One region of the Delftia sp. ASV31 genome, then DNA from elsewhere that is predicted to be linked to it. Evidence: predicted binding sites of a transcription regulator. Region 1 holds the regulator's gene; the other holds the start of a gene.
What was found. Region 1 encodes LexA, which represses DNA repair genes until DNA is damaged. Its sites were predicted from a motif close to ACTGTATNNNNATACAGT; they were not measured.
Positions count from the first base shown of each region.

Region 2: the regulator LexA is predicted to act here: its motif matches at 3,166-3,183, upstream of JHD82_RS19690 (DNA topoisomerase IV subunit B).

Region 1 covers NZ_JAELTK010000033.1:53,803-62,918, reverse strand. Annotated here, with positions in the region: partial or broken gene JHD82_RS14035 (hypothetical protein) at 1-46, shown strand, start outside; gene JHD82_RS14030 (IPTL-CTERM sorting domain-containing protein) at 754-1,563, opposite strand; gene JHD82_RS14025 (DUF4124 domain-containing protein) at 1,920-2,450, opposite strand; gene JHD82_RS14020 (hypothetical protein) at 2,558-2,761, opposite strand; fluoride riboswitch at 2,875-2,938, shown strand; gene crcB (fluoride efflux transporter CrcB) at 3,040-3,426, shown strand; gene JHD82_RS14010 (ATP-binding protein) at 3,605-4,162, shown strand; gene JHD82_RS14005 (FecR domain-containing protein) at 4,210-5,181, opposite strand; gene JHD82_RS14000 (sigma-70 family RNA polymerase sigma factor) at 5,186-5,662, opposite strand; gene JHD82_RS13995 (hypothetical protein) at 5,916-6,338, opposite strand; gene lexA (transcriptional repressor LexA) at 6,501-7,175, opposite strand; gene JHD82_RS13985 (asparaginase) at 7,274-8,245, shown strand; gene adk (adenylate kinase) at 8,338-8,994, opposite strand.
Region 2 covers NZ_JAELTK010000059.1:4,009-13,124, forward strand. Annotated here, with positions in the region: gene parC (DNA topoisomerase IV subunit A) at 1-234, opposite strand, end outside; gene JHD82_RS19685 (lytic transglycosylase domain-containing protein) at 274-1,146, opposite strand; gene JHD82_RS19690 (DNA topoisomerase IV subunit B) at 1,150-3,132, opposite strand; gene JHD82_RS19695 (MFS transporter) at 3,293-4,519, shown strand; gene JHD82_RS19700 (hypothetical protein) at 4,533-4,682, shown strand; gene JHD82_RS19705 (bifunctional 2-polyprenyl-6-hydroxyphenol methylase/3-demethylubiquinol 3-O-methyltransferase UbiG) at 4,753-5,322, shown strand; gene dapA (4-hydroxy-tetrahydrodipicolinate synthase) at 5,398-6,294, shown strand; gene bamC (outer membrane protein assembly factor BamC) at 6,336-7,448, shown strand; gene JHD82_RS19720 (hypothetical protein) at 7,638-7,916, opposite strand; gene JHD82_RS19725 (cupin domain-containing protein) at 8,304-9,116, opposite strand, start outside.

The DNA.
Region 1 (9,116 bases):
TCGTCGGCAGCGTCAGATGTGTATAAGAGACAGCTTTAACAGTTGATCCATTATTAATGGCGTTTCTCAGCGTTTGAATTGAGCCCGAAGTTGCTGCGCCGGAAGGATCATTTGTGTAGACCAGTGTCCAAGCTGGGAAGCGCCCGCACTGAGAGTCAAGATTGCGAGTGCAAGAGCTTTTTTGAGAATCATGATTGTTTCCATGTGTAAGGGAGGCTGCATTGTAGACATGCAACGTTGCTCTATCGGCCCTCCGGACAGATCTCCATGGCCCAGTTCAGCGCCGCATAGGTGTCTGCGTACGGCCCGTCGAATGAGCGAATGCCGCGCTCATCGTCCCAGAGTGCGCCGGTCCAGCGCCGTGCAGCGGGGAATGGCAAGCGGCCATAGTCCACGACGCATGCGTACCAGCCCGGTGCTGTGGGTTTGCAGCCCCAGGTTAGGCGGTCAGCCACGGCGGGCGGGCAGGATCTGGACCGTAGCCTGCGCGAACTGCGCACTGTTACTGAAGGCATGCGTGGCGACTTCGCCGGCCTTCCGGAGCGCATCGCTGGAGCTGCCCAGCCCGCCTTCACTCAGTACGCCTCAGTCTGCACAGCAGTACTCCAGGAGCTGGCAGACCTAGGCGGAAGGATGGTAGAGCGCGGTGCAGACATCGCGCGAGCGGCCGATGGCCATGCCGCTGACGCAGCGCTGATGCGTGGCCTGTAAATCCGTCGAAATAAAAAAAACCACCCTCGGGTGGCTTGTGCTTCAGCGCTGGCGGCGGCGCATTCTCGAGATACCAACCATGGCAAGGATCGAGGACATGAAGATCAGGCCCCATTCGCTCAGCGTGGGGATACTGGCTGTCGAGGCGGGGGTTACTCCGCCAGGCGTAGCAGACGCTGTGCTAACCAAGCTAGCCAAGGTCAACCATCCACCGTCGGCGGCCCCTTGAGGAGGAGCGCCGAACCAATCCCAACCCATGAATATCACTTGGCCGGTGCCATTTGCAACAGTGAACATCACACTGTTGGTACCACCGTCCGGGCTGTATATGCTTTTCGCTCCAGCTGGGAGTGCCGCTGCTGCAACCTGTGTTGTTGCGCTATTGCTCGTTAGTGACGCGGGCCCACTTGCGAACGGAGTACCTGCGGCAGCCGCAGTTTTGGTAGAGGGGGCAGATGCGTAGCCGTTGGTAGTGATGCTGTATCCGAAAACTCCATTCAGGAAATTCACATCGTTTGGTGTTGTTCCTCCATGTACTTGCACGGTGCCACCAGCATTGACAAAGTTAGCGATGGCTGCGCGCGTAGGAGCATCAAGTGCTGCAGCCAAGTCACCATTCTGAAGTTCGGGGATCACTAAAATTGTTTTTCCCGACAGCCCAGTGTTGAAATCTGCCAGTGCTGACCCGGTGATGTCGCTTACCGTATGGCCTCCCGATACCAGCGTGGTGCGCAGGTTCAGTCCCTCTTGTGCCACGTCCACAAACGCTGGGTTATTGAAGAAGGCCACGTTTGCGGCTTGGACTGAGAAAGCTGAAAAAGCGATCAGTGCCGCAGCAATCTTGTATTTCATTGGTCAATCCTCCTAGATAAATTTGTTGAGGATCCTAACGTCTTGAAACATATTGAATCTGAGCAAATCTGAGCGGCGGACGAATGCTGGAGCGTCGAACTTTCCTGGGAAAGTCCGGCGTGAGCAGGCCGCGCGCCTTGCCTCGGGCACGAGCAACAGCGTTCCTTACACACTGAACGTCTTGGCGACGACGATGTCGAGAAGGCTTGGTGGATGGCCGCCTGTTGGCAAAGTCGGTGAAGACCGGGTTGGCGGCGGTCTGACGTGGGAGAATGCCTGAACGTGTTCCCCCGCTGGTGAGTGGCGCGAGAGAAGTCATGCTTGCGCTCGATATCTGGCAGTTCCTTGCCTGGTTCTCATTGAGAAACTGGTTGCTGAATGGGGTGGGGTACTCCCGGTGTCACAATCACCTTCGGCGGCTCCTGCACCAGGGGCGTATTTGAGCCGCATGCAGCATTGACACCCGCGATCGCGGCATTGGTCCTCATCCGTTTTTCGTCTTGGGAAATGGTGCGAATGCTGGAGACGAATTCCAGCTCCTTGCGCGCCTGCTTGCACTGAAGGGACGCGCCAAGCTGCTCCGGCGCAGGAGCAGTTGTCTGGCGGGCTTGCTGCTCGATGACACGCTGCTGGCTCTCGATCTGGCGCTGCTGCATTTCGTTCATCTGGCGCTGATACTTTTGTTCATTCGCCTGTGCTGCATCAGCCCGCTCACGGGAGATCTCATCGTCGGATTTTTTGCGCTGTATCAGAGCTCCAGTGTCATTGCTGCTGCAAGGACTGTCTGAGAAAGTCGACTTTCCAGAAGCATCCTTGCATTGAAAGACCTGGGCTGCGGCAGGCAATGCGAAAAGTGCTGTAAAGATTGCTGTGGTCAAGAGTCGCATATGCATATCGATGAATTGATGGGCCTGATCGGATCCGAATTACAGACGAAGAATAGTCCTTTGACCCGCATGCCTGACAACTTTCGTCTTGGCTCGAATGGCCCGATTCACTCGGCGTCCCGCAGGGCAGCGCGGCGGGCTGCTTCGGCGGTCTCCTGAGCTTCCTTCTCGGCTTGCCTGAAACGTTCTTGTACCGGAGTCGATGTGCCGTCATGGCCGCCCGCGGCGCGCTCACCGATGTGAATGTTGGAAAGCCTTGCTGTGCCGTACAGCAAGGCCACTGCAATGATCAGGATCACGATGAATTTCATTGTTGCATTGTGCCGCTGGTCATTTGGAGGGTACGGCCAGCATCTGCAACGCAATCTCACGCCTGTGCCGCTTGCCAGGTCCAGAGTAAACTCGCCCCCGCAGCCAGCACTCGCTGCACGATGGGAATGGAGCTTCCCGAAACCGCCCTGCGAAGGGCTGATGGCTCCTGCCTTGGTGGGATGGCTCCTGCCTTGGTGGGATGGGTCCTGCCGGTGGCGGGGCCATGTCTTGATCCTGCCCGGCACGCCCGTCCCGGTTATTCGATGAAAGGACGGTCATGGGGTTCTACGGTTTCATTCTGGTGTTCATTGGAGGGGGGCTGGGGTCTGCGCTCCGGCATGGCACGAACCTGCTTGCACTGCGGCTGGTGGGCAGTGCCTATCCACTGGGCACCTTGGCCATCAATGTGCTGGGCGCTTTCGTGATGGGTGTGGTGGTGGAGTGGTTTGCGCTCAAGACATCGCTGCCGCCGAGTGCGCGGCTGTTCATCACCACGGGCATTCTGGGTGGCTTCACCACGTTTTCGACGTACGCGCTGGAGGTCGGCATGCTGTATGAGCGTGGCGACTGGCTGGCCTCCGTGCTGTATGCGCTGGGCTCGCTGGTGCTGGGCGTGGCCGCGCTGTTTGCGGGGTTGGGGCTGGTGCGCATGGTGGCCCATTGAGACACCGTGATTGCGCTATGCTGTGCGCCATGGCCCGCCTGAACGCAACGCAGATTATTCGCACCATCCATTGGATGGTGGGTTAGCCAGCGGCCTTCAGCGCCATGCAACCCGCCCAGAGGAGGCGGGTTTTTTCATTCCGTCTCCGGGGTTTTCTCAAGCCTTTCAGGAGATGGATATGCAGGTTTCCGAACAGTCCCAGCCCCGTTGCGCAGAATATGCCGATGCCCCTGCCGCCAACGCGCGGCTTGCCACGCTGCACATGGTCTGCGGCAAGATCGGCTCGGGCAAGTCAACGCTGGCGCGGCAATTGGCGGCCGGGCCCGGAACGGTGTTAGTCAGCGAGGATTCCTGGCTGGCCGGCCTGTACCCCGGCGAGATGCAGTCGGTGGCCGATTACGTGCGTTGCAGCACGCGGCTCAAGGGGTTGATGGGCGCGCATGTACAGGCGCTGCTGGACGTTGGCGTGTCGGTGGTGCTGGATTTTCCGGCCAATACCCTGGAGGGGCGGGGCTGGGCGCGCAGCGTGTTCGAGAAAGTGGGCGCCTCGCACCGCCTGCATTTTCTGGATGTGCCTGACGAGGTCTGCAAGCGGCGCTTGCGTGTGCGCAATGCGGCAGGCGAGCATCCGTTTCAGGCCAGCGATGAGCAATTCGACCTGATCACGAGCTACTTTGTCGCGCCCTCCGACGAGGAGGGCTTCGACGTGGTGCATCACCCGTATGCGCCGCTCTGAAGTGCCGGCCTGGACGAGAGACTTCGCCACGGCCTCATCCCATCATCTCAGCTTGATCGCGCTTGCACCTCCACCCAATAGCGGGTGCGGGTGCGCAGTTGCAGAGGAAAGCGGCTGACGAGCGCGGCCAGTGCGCGATCCGTGTCATCCACGGGAAAGGCGCCCGAGACAAGCATCCCGGCGACCTCGGTCGAGCAGCCCAGGTAGCCGGGCCGGTAGCGGGCAAGGGCGTCAATCAGCTGGCCCAACGGCATGTCCAGCGCGACCAGGCCGCCTTCATGCCAACTGGCTGCAAAGGGGGCTGCGGACGTGGGCGGCTGGGTGGCGCTGGACGAGAAGGCTGCCTGCTGTCCGGCCTGCAATTGCGCGGAGGGCGCATCGCTATCCAGAGGCTGCAGGCGCACGGCCTTTTCCTGCACGGTGACATGGCACAGGCCATCGTCCGCGAGATGGACCGTGAAGCGCGTGCCCAGGGCCAGTACGTGGCCTTGCAGGGTCTGCACGCTGAAGGGGCGGCCCAGCGCGTCGGGCTCAGTGGCGACGAGGATGCGGCCACGGTGCAGGCGCAGCAGGCGCTGGCGGTCGTCAAAAACAGTGTCCAAGGCGGTGGCCGTATCCAGGGCCACCAGGGAGCCGTCGGGCAGCTTTAGATCCCGGCGCTCGCCCGTGGCTGTGCGCTGCCCTGCCTGCCAGCTTTCTAGTGGTGCGCCTTTCCAGGCCATCCAGGCCGTGGCGCCGCTGCCCAGGCCCAGAGCCAAGCCGCGCACCACGGAGCGGCGGGTGGGTGAGGCGCGACGGCCCGGCGCCTGGCGCGCCAGGGGTGCGGGCAGATGCGACAGTTGCGCGGTGACGGATTGCACGCGCAGCCAGGCGCGCTGGTGGGCGGGATCGGCGTCATGCCATTTCTGCCAGTCCTGTTGCAGGCCCGCTGTGGCAGAGGCGCCGCGCAGTTTCACGTGCCAGGCGGCGGCCTCATGCAAGGCGCGGCGGTCGTTGCCTTCCAGATGTCTCTCGCCCATGTGGCTATGCCAGGACCAGGCAGCAATGCTCCATCGCCCGGGTCAGGTAGTTGCTGACGGTGCGCAGCGATACACCCAGGCGCTGGGCGATCTCTGGGTAGCTCAGTTCCTCGAACTGGGCCAGCACGAAGGCTTCGCGAACCTTGGGGGGAAGACCCTGGAGCATGCGGTCCACATCCAGCAGGGTCTGCTGGACGATGGCCTGCTCTTCGGGCGAAGGCGCCAGCGATTGTGGCAACTGGGCCAGATAGTCCAGATAGGACTGCTCCAGCGTGCGGCGGCGAAACAGGTCGGCGACCAGGCCCCGGGCGATGGTGGCCAGGTAGCGCCTGGGTTCGCGGATGTCCTGCTGCGGCAGGGGCGAGCGCAGCAGGCGCACAAAGGTGTCCTGGGCCAGGTCGGCGGCATCGTCACGGTTGCCCAGGCGTTTGCGCAGCAGGCTTTCCAGCCAGGGATGGTGGTTCTGGTAGAGGCTGTGCACGGAGAAGGCTGGGGCGGAGGAGGCGGCGCAGTGGCAATCGCTGCTGCAAAAGATAATAAGAATGCTTATCAATTATCTTTCAGGCCGGCACCCCTCCCGCAAAGAGGGCGTCCACTGTTGCATGTGCGCTACAGGGCAATGGTGGCCGCCAGCCTGCATCAGCTTTGCGCAGGCCGATTCCTCGTGCGGCACGCGGTCCGCGCCACCCAGGTTTGTGTCGTGCAAGGTGTGTCGCACACCTTGCATCGGGGCCTCAGTTGGCTGCTGGTCCGCCATGCGCTTCCATGCGCTCCAGCGCAGCGCAGACATCGGCCATGCGCCCGGAGATGAACAGGCATTCCGGCTGCTCCTGCGGCGACCGCTGGATGATGCGCAGGCCTGAAGGCTGCTCAGGTGCGGATTGCAGGGCGGGCTGCGTCGGCAGCAAGGGCAGGATCAGCTGGGCATCTCCATGGTCTGCAGCGCGTGCTGCCTTGCCGCGGCGCTGCTGGCTGCGCCGGCGTGCCTTGCTGAAAGAGATCACGTTGGCGGGCTCGGGTGCTGCGGCAGGTAATGGCTGGCACTCAGGGGCTTGTGCAAGAGGCATGGCCGACTCCATGGCGGTCGCAGTCAGGCGGATGCCATGTGCCAGGCGCAGGAAGGAAAAAGAAGACAGTGTTGGCAGAGCGAATCCCATGTGACGACTCCTGTTGGCGTGTTTCAAAGAGGCATGGACACAGGCAGGATTGCGGTTTGCGGGCAAAGCTCCGCCCAGGGCGAAGCTCCAAGGCTTCGCGCCTACCACCTGGGCGGTGCGTGAAATGGGATGAGGCGGCCTGAGAAGGGCCGCCAGTCCGGCTTACATGGACATGCTGTTGCGGATCAGCCCCACGGCCAGGCCTTCAATGGCAAAGGCCTCTTCGGGGGCGACGCGGATCACCGGGTAATCGGGGTTCTCCGGCAGAAGTTCCACGCCCTGCGTGGTGCGGCGCAGGCGCTTGACGGTGACTTCGTCACCCAGGCGCGCCACGACGATCTGGCCGTTGCGGGCTTCGTGTGCGGACTGCACGGCCAGCAGGTCGCCGTCCATGATGCCCGCGTCGCGCATGGACATGCCGCGCACGCGCAGCAGATAGTCGGGGCGCGTCTGGAACAGGCTGGGCTCGACGGAATAGGTTTGGTCGATGTGTTCCTGCGCGAGAATGGGCGAGCCCGCCGCAACGCGGCCCACCAGGGGCAGCATCAGCGGTGCCAGGGCCGACAGCGGCAGTCCGAAGCTGGTGCCGCGCGCGGCATTGATGTTGCGCACGGTGTCGGTACGCAGGCGAATGCCGCGCGAGGTGCCGCTGACCAGTTCGATCACACCTTTGCGGGCCAGGGCCTGCAGGTGTTCCTCGGCAGCGTTGGCGGACTTGAAGCCCAGCGTGTTGGCGATTTCCGCGCGGGTGGGGGGCGCGCCCGTGCGGGAGATGGCGGCCTGGATCAGGTCCAGGATCTGTTGCTGGCGGGCGGTGAGCTTGGGATGGTCGAGCATGGCGTGCGTCCGGTCCTTGAGGGCAGATGGCAGGCTGGGAGGCCATCTGATGATTTATACAGTATCTGTATTTTTAACCAGTTTTCCAAGAGGTGCAAGTGGGGCAGTCAAAGTTGGTGATTCTGGGCACGGGCGGGACCATCGCCGGCCGGGCGGATTCGCAGTCGCAGGGCGTGGGGTACAAGGCCGGGCAGATCACGGTGCAGTCGCTGCTGGAGGCCGTGCCGGACCTGGAGCAGCAGGCGCTGGGGCCCGTGCAGACGCAGCAGATCGCGCAGGTGGACAGCAAGGATATGGACTGGCCCGTGTGTCGCGCGTTGCTGCGCGCCTGCACGCAGGCACTGGAGGATGCGGATACACGCGCCGTGGTGATCACGCATGGAACGGACACGCTGGAAGAGACGGCCTGGCTGCTGCACAGCCTGCTGCCGGCCACCAAACCCATTGTGTTGACCTGCGCCATGCGCCCGGCCACGGCCCTGTTGGCAGACGGACCGCAGAATCTGCGCGATGCCGTGACCGTGGCTGCCAGCGGCGGGCGCAGCGGCGTATGGGTGGTGGCAGGCGGCGAGGTGCATGCGGCAGCCCAGGTGCAGAAGGTCCATCCCTACCGGCTGCAGGCAATGCGCTCCGTGGAAGGCGGGCCGCAGGCGTTGGTGGAGGAAGGGCGTGTGCGCTGGCTGGTGCCCGCCGCGCCGTCCGCGCGGGCCATGGTGCCTGCGGCCATGTCATCTGATCTGCTGGCGCTGGATGAGCTGCCCTGGGTCGAGGTGGTGTTCAGCGGCGCCTTGGCGCGTGCCAGCGGCGTGGATGCGCTGGTGGCGGCAGGCGTGCGTGGCATCGTCGTGGCTGGCACGGGCAATGCGACGGTTCACGAAGGCATGGAAGCGGCCTTGCAGCGTGCCCGCGACAAGGGCGTCTGGATCTGGCGGGGCACGCGCTGTGCAGAAGGCCTGCCCGTGGCCTCCGGCCTTGGGACCAACCCGGCAGAGGCCGATCTGGCGCATCTGCCCGTGGCAAAGGCCCGAATTGCGATGATGCTGGCGCTGGCAGTGCAGCCGCGCGATTGAGCCGGGCGGCGACGCCGGCATTTCTTCAGTTGCTGGCGGTCAACAAAAAAGCACCCGGCGGGTGCTTTTTTCGTTGCGGCACATGGCCTGCATCACTCAGCCAGTGCAGCCAGTGCGCGTTGGGTGATGTCCTCGACCGAGCCCAGGCCGCTGATGGCGCGGTACTTGGGTGCCGCTGCGGCTTCCTTTTCGGCCCATGCGCGGTAGTAGTCCACCAGGGGGCGGGTCTGGCTGCTGTAGACGTCCAGGCGCTTCTTGACGGTTTCTTCCTTGTCGTCTTCGCGCTGCACCAGCGGCTCGCCGGTCACGTCGTCCAGGCCTTCGACCTTGGGCGGGTTGAACTTGACGTGGTAGGTGCGGCCCGAGGCGGGGTGGGAGCGGCGGCCGCTCATGCGCTCGATGATGGCGTCGAAGGGCACATCGATCTCCAGCACGTAGTCCAGCTTCACGCCAGCGGCCTTCATGGCGTCTGCCTGGGGAATGGTGCGGGGAAATCCATCAAACAGGAAGCCGTTGGCGCAATCGGCCTGGGCGATGCGTTCCTTGACCAGATTGATGATCAGGTCGTCGCTGACCAGTTGACCGGCGTCCATCACGGCCTTGGCCTGCTGGCCCAGGGGCGTTCCGGCCTTGACGGCGGCACGCAGCATGTCACCGGTGGAAATCTGGGGGATGCCGTACTTCTGGCAGATGAAAGCGGCTTGCGTGCCTTTGCCGGCGCCGGGTGCGCCCAACAAAATCAGTTTCATGGAAGTCCTTGAGGAGAGTAGAAATTCTTGTCTGCCGGATCGGCCCACCGGGGCGGACAGTCCATGCGTCATATTTTTGTCGCGGGCAAGGATAGCACGCACAGGGCTAACACTGGCTTACA
Region 2 (9,116 bases), on a different contig from region 1:
GACGGGCTTGGCTGCCGTGTTGTGGTTGGGACCGCTGTAGCTCAGGCCCATGCGGTCCATGGCGTACAGAATGCGCCGCTGCACGGGCTTGAGGCCGTCGGTCACATCGGGCAGTGCCCGGCCCTTGACCACGGACAGTGCGTATTCGAGATAGGCCCGTTGCGCGTACTGGCCCAGGTCCAGTGCATCGCCGGCCGCCTGTTGTGCCAGATCCAGAGAGGTTTGGTCGCTCATGAAGAAATTCGTGATCTCAAAAAATGCAATGAATGCCGCTCATTGCGGCGTGGGCAGTCCTGTGGGCAGCGTCATGCGCACCCGGGGCGTGGTGCCCGGCAACGCCGCTGCTGCAGGCGCTGCAGGGCCCGCGCGCTCGCGCCCGCCCTGCAGCTGCTCGTAGATGCCGAGCACGGCCTTCACGTAATTGCGGGTTTCCTGGAAGGGAGGGATGGCCTGGCCCGCGCGCCGCACGGCGCCCTCGCCTGCGTTGTAGGCGGCCAGCACCAGGTCCAGCCGGCCGGGGAACAGCCCCATCAGATGGTTGAGGTAGCGCGCGCCGGCCGGCACGTTGACGGCCGGATCGGCCAGTTGCTGCTGCACGCTGCGCTGGCGGCTGGCCTCCACGCCGAAGCGCTGGGCCGTGGCCGGCATCAGCTGCATCAGTCCGACCGCCCCCTTGGGCGAGATGGCCTGCGCGTCAAAGCCCGACTCGACGGCGATCACGGCCTTGAGCAGGTCGTAGTCCACGCCCGTGTGGTCCGCCGCCTTGCGCAGATGGCCGCGCACGCTCTTGTAGCGCGGCGAGATGTCGAAGAAGCTTTGCAGCCGCGTATGCGCCTGCAGCCTGCGGCCGGCATCGCCGCTGCCGTCAGCGTCGGCAGCGGCCTCGGCCTGCACCATCGGGGGCTTGAGCCCCTGCTCGGCGCTGTCGTAGACCGAGCCGCGAAAGTACAGCCTGTAGCGCTCGTCCAGCGCCTCGGCAGCGAAGTGCGTGATGCCGCGCTCGTCCACGAAGGCCCAGAGATCGGCATGCGCCGGCCGCGCCAGCCCCCACAGCGCCAGGGCCAGGCCCAGCGCCGCCAGCTCGCGCACCCCGGCGCCGCGCGCCAGGTGCGAGCGGTGCTTCAGGGCGGCGCGGAGCACAGTCATGGGTCAGATGTCGACTTCAATGGAGTCGCCATGGAGCTCCATGAGCTCGCGGCGCGCTGCGGCCTCGCCCTTGCCCATGAGCTTGGTGACGACCTGCTCGGCCGCCGCGAAGTCCAGGTTCATGAACTGCACGGGCAGCAGGCGGCGCGTGTCGGGGTTGAGCGTGGTTTCCCACAGCTGCTCCGCATTCATCTCGCCCAGGCCCTTGAAGCGGCTGATCTGGCATTTCTCGCGCGGCACGCCGTCCTTGGCCGATTTGTCGAGGATGGCGGTCAGCTCGCCCTCGTCCAGCGCGTACATCTTGGCCGCAGGCTTCTTGCCGCGCGCAGGCACGTCCACACGGAACAGCGGCGGCAGCGCCACATGGATGTGGCCGGCCTCGATGAGCTTGGGGAAATGGCGGAAGAACAGCGTCAGCAGCAGCACCTGGATGTGCGAGCCGTCCACGTCGGCATCCGAAAGAATGCAGACCTTGCCGTAGCGCAGGCCCGACAGGTCGGGCGTGTCGTTGGGGCCATGCGGGTCCACGCCGATGGCCACCGAGATGTCATGGATTTCGTTGTTGGCGAACAGCCGGTCGCGGTCCACCTCCCAGGTGTTGAGCACCTTGCCGCGCAGGGGCAGCACGGCCTGGGTTTCCTTGTTGCGGCCCATCTTGGCGCTGCCGCCGGCCGAGTCGCCCTCGACCAGGAAGACCTCGTTCAGGCTCAGGTCGCGGCTTTCGCAATCGGTGAGCTTGCCCGGCAGCACGGCCACGCCCGAGCCCTTGCGCTTTTCGACCTTCTGGCCCGCCTTCTGGCGGGTCTGCGCGGCCTTGATGGCGATCTCGGCCAGCTTGCGGCCCCATTCCACGTGCTCGTTGAGCCACAGCTCCAGCGCGGGGCGCACATAGCCGCTGACCAGGCGCACGGCATCGCGCGAGTTCAGGCGCTCCTTGATCTGGCCCTGGAACTGCGGGTCCAGCACCTTGGCGTTGAGCACATAGCTGGCGCGCGCAAACACGTCGTCCGGCATGAGCTTGACGCCCTTGGGCAGCAGCGAGTGCATCTCGATGAAGGCCTTGACCGCCTGGAACAGGCCGTCGCGCAGGCCGCTGTCATGCGTGCCGCCGGCGGTGGTCGGGATCAGGTTGACATAGCTTTCGCGCAGCGGTGCGCCGTCCTCGGTGAAGGCCACGCACCAGGCGGCACCCTCGCCTTCGGCAAAGCTGTCGTGGTGGCGGTCGGCAAAGCCCTCGCCCTCGAACAGGGGGATGACCGCCTCGCCATGCAGGCTTTGCTGCAGGTAGTCGCGCAGGCCGCCCTTGAACTGCCAGGTCTGGGTGTCGCGCGTCTTCTCGTTGACCAGGGTCACCGACACGCCGGGCATGAGCACGGCCTTGCTGCGCAGCAGGTGCATCAGCTCGCCCATGGGCAGCTGGGGCGATTCGAAATAGCGGGCATCGGGCCACACGCGCACGGTCGTGCCCTGCTTGCGTTCGCCCGCGGCCAGCGGCCGCGACTGCAGGGGCTCGACCACGTCACCGCCCGAGAAGGCGATGGTGGCCACCTTGCCCTCGCGGTGGATGCAGGCCTCAAGGCGCGTGGCCAGCGCGTTCGTGACCGAGACGCCCACGCCGTGCAGGCCGCCCGAGAAGCTGTAGGCGCCGCCCTTGCCCTTGTCGAACTTGCCGCCCGCATGCAGCCGCGTGAAGACCAGCTCCACCACGGGCGCCTTTTCCTCGGGATGCATGCCGAAGGGGATGCCCCGGCCGTCGTCTTCGACGCTGTAGGAGCCGTCGGAATGCAGGGTGAAGCGGATTTTCTTGCCGAAACCGGCCAGTGCCTCGTCGGCCGCGTTGTCGATCACCTCCTGCAGCACGTGCAGGGGGTTGTCGGTGCGCGTGTACATGCCGGGACGCTGCTTGACGGGCTCAAGGCCCTTGAGCACGCGTATCGAGCCTTCGGAGTATTCGCTGGCGGAAGTGGGAGATGGTTTGACTGCCATGGGGGCGGATTGTAGTGCGCGGCCCGGCTCAGTGCTGGATGCATTCACAGTCATTGACAGTGACTATCCCGAAAAAGCCGCTGCCATCAAGGGCCGCGCTGGCGCATGGGCGACCCAAGCGGCACAGCGCAAAACCCGGAGTTTCGCTAAAGTTTGCCGCATGCACAAAAACAACCAACCCATGTCCATGGTGCAGATACTGCTGTGCGGGGGCGCAGTCGTGACGCTGTCCATGGGAATCCGCCACGGCTTCGGCCTGTGGCTGCAGCCCATCACCCAGGAGATGGGCTGGACGCGCGAGTCCTTCGCGCTGGCCATCGCCATCCAGAACCTGTCCTGGGGCGTGCTCGGCATCTTCGGCGGCATGCTGGCCGACCGCTTCGGCGCCTTCCGCGTGCTCCTGGTGGGCGCGCTGCTGTATGCGCTGGGCCTGGCCGGCATGGCCATGGCGCCCACGACAACCTGGTTCGCCCTGACGGCCGGCGTGGTGATCGGCGCAGCCCAGGCAGGCACCACCTATGCCGTGATCTACGGTGTGCTGGGCCGCCAGATTCCCGTGGCGCGGCGCAGCTGGGCCATGGGCGTGACGGCGGCGGCGGGCTCCTTCGGCCAGTTCTTCATGGTGCCCGTGGAAGGCAGCCTGATTTCGAACTTCGGCTGGTCCAACGCCCTGCTGCTGCTGTCGCTGTGCGCGCTGATGATCATTCCGCTGGCCTTCGGCCTGCGCGAGCCGGGCTTCCAGCCCGGCAACGCCCGTCCCGTGCGCGACCAGAGCGCGGCCCAGGCCGTCGCCGAAGCGCTGCGCACGCCCAGCTTCGTGCTGCTGACGGCCGGCTACTTCGTCTGCGGCTTCCAGGTGATGTTCATCGGAGTGCACATGCCCAGCTACCTCAAGGACTACGGCCTGGCACCGCAGGTGGCCAGCATCTCGCTGGCGCTGGTGGGACTGTTCAACATCGTTGGCACCTACGTGGCCGGCAACCTGGGCCAGCGCCTGCCCAAGCGCTACCTGCTGTCCACCATCTACTTCACGCGCTCGGTGGTGATCGTGCTCTTCCTGCTGGCGCCGCTGACGCCGTGGTCGGTCTACATCTTCTCTGCCGCCATGGGCCTGCTGTGGCTGTCCACCGTGCCGCTGACCAACGCCACCGTGGCCCAGATCTTCGGCGTGCAGCATCTGTCCATGTTGAGCGGCATGGTGTTCTTCAGCCACCAGGTGGGCAGCTTCCTGGGCGTCTGGCTGGGCGGCTATCTCTATGACCACACGGGCAGCTACCAGGTGGTCTGGTACCTGGCCATCGGCCTGGGCGTGGCCGCCGGCCTGCTGAACCTGCCCATACGCGAAGCCCCGGTGGCACGGTTGCGCGCGGCCCAGGCCGCTGCCTGACATGACGACATCCATGACCACATCCACCAAGCCCCGCCCACACACCCTGCGCAGGCTGGCGCTGTGGGCCGCCGTGCTGCTGGTGCTGGGCCTGGTCTTCATGCTCTACCTGCAGCCGCAGTTCATGCTGGGCATGGCAGACCAGATCTGGGCCTGCTTCTGAAATGGAGGCGGAGCGGCGAAGGCCCGGCGGCACAATGTCGGCCGCTTTCACTTTATTTCCAAATTTGCACATGCACGCAGCCACGCCGCCCTCGCCCTGGATCCAACGCTGGTCGCACCTTCTGGCACCCCAGGCCTCGGTGCTTGACGTGGCCTGCGGCCCCGGCCGGCACATGCGCTGGTTCCAAGCGCGTGGCCACGCCGTCACCGGCGTGGACCGCGACGCCCAGGCCCTGGCCGGCCTGCAGGGCGTGGGCGAGCTGCTGTGCGCCGACATCGAAAACGGCCCCTGGCCCCTGCCCGGCCGGCAGTTCGGCGCCGTGGTCGTGACCCACTATCTGTGGCGCCCGCTGTGGCCGGCACTGCTGGACAGCGTGGCCCCCGGCGGCGTGCTGCTGTACGAAACCTTTGCCCAGGGCAATGAGGCTTTCGGCAAGCCTTCCCGCCCCGACTTCCTGCTGGCGCCCGGCGAGCTGCTGCAGGCCTGCGCGGGCTGGCACATCGTGGCCTACGAGCACGGCCAGCTGGGCGAGCCCGATCGCATGGTCCAGCGCATTGCGGCACTGCGCCCCGATGCAACAGGCCGGGAACCCGTGGCCATGCTGGCGCATCAGAAGGCGTCAGGCTCTGCAATCGCCTGAATCCCTACAGGCGCCCGCCTTGGGCCTGCCTCCGACACTCGTTAGAATGATCCTTTCCCGTTTTTTCTTGCGGACATGACATCCTCCTCCGTCGCTCTCACTGGCAGCATCGTTGCCCTCATCACGCCCATGCACGAGGACGGTAGTGTTGACTACCCGGCGCTGCGAAAACTCATCGATTGGCATGTGGCCGAAGGCACGGACTGCATCGGCGTGGTGGGAACGACAGGTGAATCCCCCACCGTCAACGTGGAGGAGCACTGCGAAATCATCCGCGTGTCCGTCGAGCAGGCCGCGGGCCGCGTGCCCGTGATGGCCGGCTGCGGCGCCAACAGCACGCACGAAGCCATCGAACTGGCCCGCTACGCCAAGAAGGTCGGCGCCGACAGCCAGCTGCAGGTCGTGCCCTACTACAACAAGCCCACGCAGGAAGGCCAGTACCAGCACTTCAAGGCGATTGCCGAAGCGGTGGGCGACCTGCCCGTGGTGCTCTACAACGTGCCCGGCCGCTCCGTGGCCGACATGCAGCACGACACCGTGCTGCGCCTGGCGCAGATCCCCGCCATCATCGGCATCAAGGAAGCCACGGGCAACATCGAGCGCGCCCAATGGCTGATCCGTGAAGTGCCCAAGGACTTCGGCGTGTACTCCGGCGATGATCCGACCGCTGTGGCCCTGATGCTGTGCGGCGGCCACGGCAACATCAGCGTCACGGCCAACGTGGCACCGCGCCTGATGAGCGATCTGTGCAAGGCGGCCCTGGCCGGCGATGTGCGCACCGCAATGGACATCCAGCTGCGCCTGATGCCCGTGCACAAGAACCTCTTCGTCGAGGCCAACCCCATTCCCGTCAAGTGGGCCGCAGCGCGCCTGGGCCTGTGCGGCCCGGCCATGCGCCTGCCGATGACACCTCTGAGCAAGAACCTGGAAGCCACCGTGGAAGCCGCCCTGGGCTCCGCTGGCCTGCTGTGAGGCGCCCTGCCCCACCGACCGAACGCACCAAGGATATTCGCGTGAAACAGCCCATTGCACGTCTGAGCCTGCTGAGCCTGGCCATCGGCCTGACAGCCTGCACGACCACGTTCCAAGAGAGCAAGATCGACTACAAGAGCGCCGGCAAGCAGCAGGCGCCCACCCTGGAAGTCCCCCCGGATCTGACCCAGCTGTCCACGGATTCCCGCTATGCCGTGCCCGGCGGCGTGGTCTCCGCCGCAGCCATGGAAGCCAACTCCAAGGCGCAAAAGCCCGCCGAAGGCCGCACCGCCACCGCCGCCCTGGGCGATGTGCGCATCGAGCGCAACGGCGAGCAGCGCTGGCTGGTGATCAAGCGCCCGGCCGACCAGCTGTGGGAGCCCGTGCGCGACTTCTGGCTGGAAAACGGCTTCATCTTCACTACCGAAGACCGCCAGCTGGGCATCATCGAGACCGACTGGGCCGAGAACCGCGCCAAGATCCCGCAGGACGTGATCCGCAAGACGCTGGGCAAGGTCTTCGATGGCCTGTACTCAACCAGCGAGCGCGACCGCTTCCGCACGCGCCTGGAGCGCTCGGCCGACGGCTCCACCGAGGTCTACATCACGCACCGTGGCATGCAGGAGGTCTACACCAGCGCCCAGAAGGACCAGACCATCTGGCAGCCGCGCCCCTCCGATCCGGAACTGGAAACCGAATTCCTGCGCCGCCTGATGGTCAAGCTCGGTGTGAGCCAGGAGCAGGCCGATGCCGTGGCCAAGGCCAACACCACCACGGCAGCCGCCACCGGCAGCGTGCGCATGGAATCCGCCAACGGACAGCCCGTGCTGCAGATCGACGAAGGCTTTGACCGCGCATGGCGCCGTGTCGGCGTGGCCCTGGACCGTACGGGCTTCACCGTGGAGGACCGTGACCGCAGCCGCGGCATCTACTTCGTGCGCTATGTCGCGCCTGACGCCAAGGTCGAGCCCAAGGGTTTCTTCAGCAAGCTGTTCAGCCGCTCGCCCGATGCGGCTGCGCCGGTCAAGTACCAGATCCAGGTGCGCAGCGAAGGCGACAAATCCACCGTCACCGTGCTCAACACCCAGGGCCAACCCGAGACATCGGCCAATGCCCAGCGCATCGTGCGCGTCATCACCGACGACATGAAGTAAGCAAGCCTCTTTTCGGGCCTTGGGGCGGCACGTCCGCCCTTGCCTTGCAGCCACCGCGCAGTCATTTGCCGGTGGCTTTTTTACTGGACCAAAGCAAAGCAAAGCGAAGACGAAAAAAAAACCGCAGCCCGAAGGATGCGGTTTTTTTCGCGGCAGAGGCCGAAACCTCTGCCATCGGCGAGGGCCGAATTACTGCTTGGTGGCTTCCTTGGCGGCAGCGTCGGCAGCAGCCTTGGCGGCGTCTGCAGCGGCAGCGTCAGCAGCGGGAGCAGGTGCTGCAGCGTCGGCGGCAGGCGCTGCGGGAGCAGCAGCGTCGGCGGCGGGAGCAGCAGGAGCTTCTGCGGGAGCTGCCGGTGCGGGAGCTTCAACGGCGGGTGCGGGAGCGGGGGCCGGAGCCTCTTCCTTCTTGCCGCAAGCGGCCAGAGCTGCAGCAGCGATCACGGTAGCCAGGATCAGAGAGTTCTTCATCACAGTTTCCTAGAGAGTAGGTAAGAAGACAGTACACAGGAGGGGCCCCGCCACTTGCGCCACCGGATGCGGGCAACCGGTACGCGGCGGCCAGGCCACGTCAAACACATTCATTCGACTTGGAGCGAATTATAGGGAGATTTTCTCAAGGCTGACTGAAACTGACAGCCTCTGAACAATTCCGCACAAATCCTCTTGCCAAGTCCGAATGGGGCAGCAGGAAGCTGCCTTGGCGTCCACTGTGTAACAAAACCAGGTTGCTGTCAATTTACTGACGAACCCAAGACAATTCTTTACAAATCTATCGGAGTCCGCCTTGAATCAGCAGAACGCTGTCAACGGTGAATGCCCGAACTTAGCATGACTGCGCCACAGCGTCTACCCGGTTCAGGACAGCGGCCCGCCTCGCACCCAGCCGGCGTCAAACCAGGAGGACAGCAGCTCCAGCGCGTCATCGCTGGCCTTGGCCAGATCGGCGCGTGACAGGGCGCGCGTATCGGCCAGCTTGCGCATCAGGGTGGCATCGCGGCCACCGGCCAGATAGCTTTCGCCGTTGATGAAGATGTGTTTTGCGTCATACATCATGCGCGTGCGGCGGTCGAGGACCACGCTCTCGAACATGCCGTGTTCCTCGCCATGCTCGAACCAGACATTGGCCTTGGGCTCGGTCATGTACTCGCCCAGCGCGCGCTCCAGCGCCAGCGGCTCGGCCAGCGCGCGCTCCAGCGCCTTGCGCGCGAAGTCGTGCAGGCTCGACGGAATCTCGCCCGGGGCCTCGACGGCGGGCTGGTCGGGATCGCGGTAGACCATGGGCGCTTCGGGTTCATCGGGCTCGTCGGACATGCGCAGCAGCAGCTCGCGGGCCAGTTCGTCGCGCGCGGGCGAGCGAAAGCCGATGGAGTAGGTCATGCACTCGCCCTCGGCGATGCCGTCATGGGCCCACTTGGGCGGCAGGTAGAGCATGTCGCCGGGCTCGAGCACGAACTCCTCCTCGGGCTCGAAATTCGAGAGCACCTTCAGCGGCACATCGGGCTGCAGCGACAGGTCCTTCTGGCGGCCGATGCGCCAGCGCCGACGGCCATGCGCCTGCAGCAGGAAGACGTCGTAGCTGTCGAAATGCGGGCCGACGCCGCCCTGGTCGGTGGCAAAGCTGATCATCAGATCGTCCAGCCGCGCCTCGGGCACGAAGCGGAACTGCTG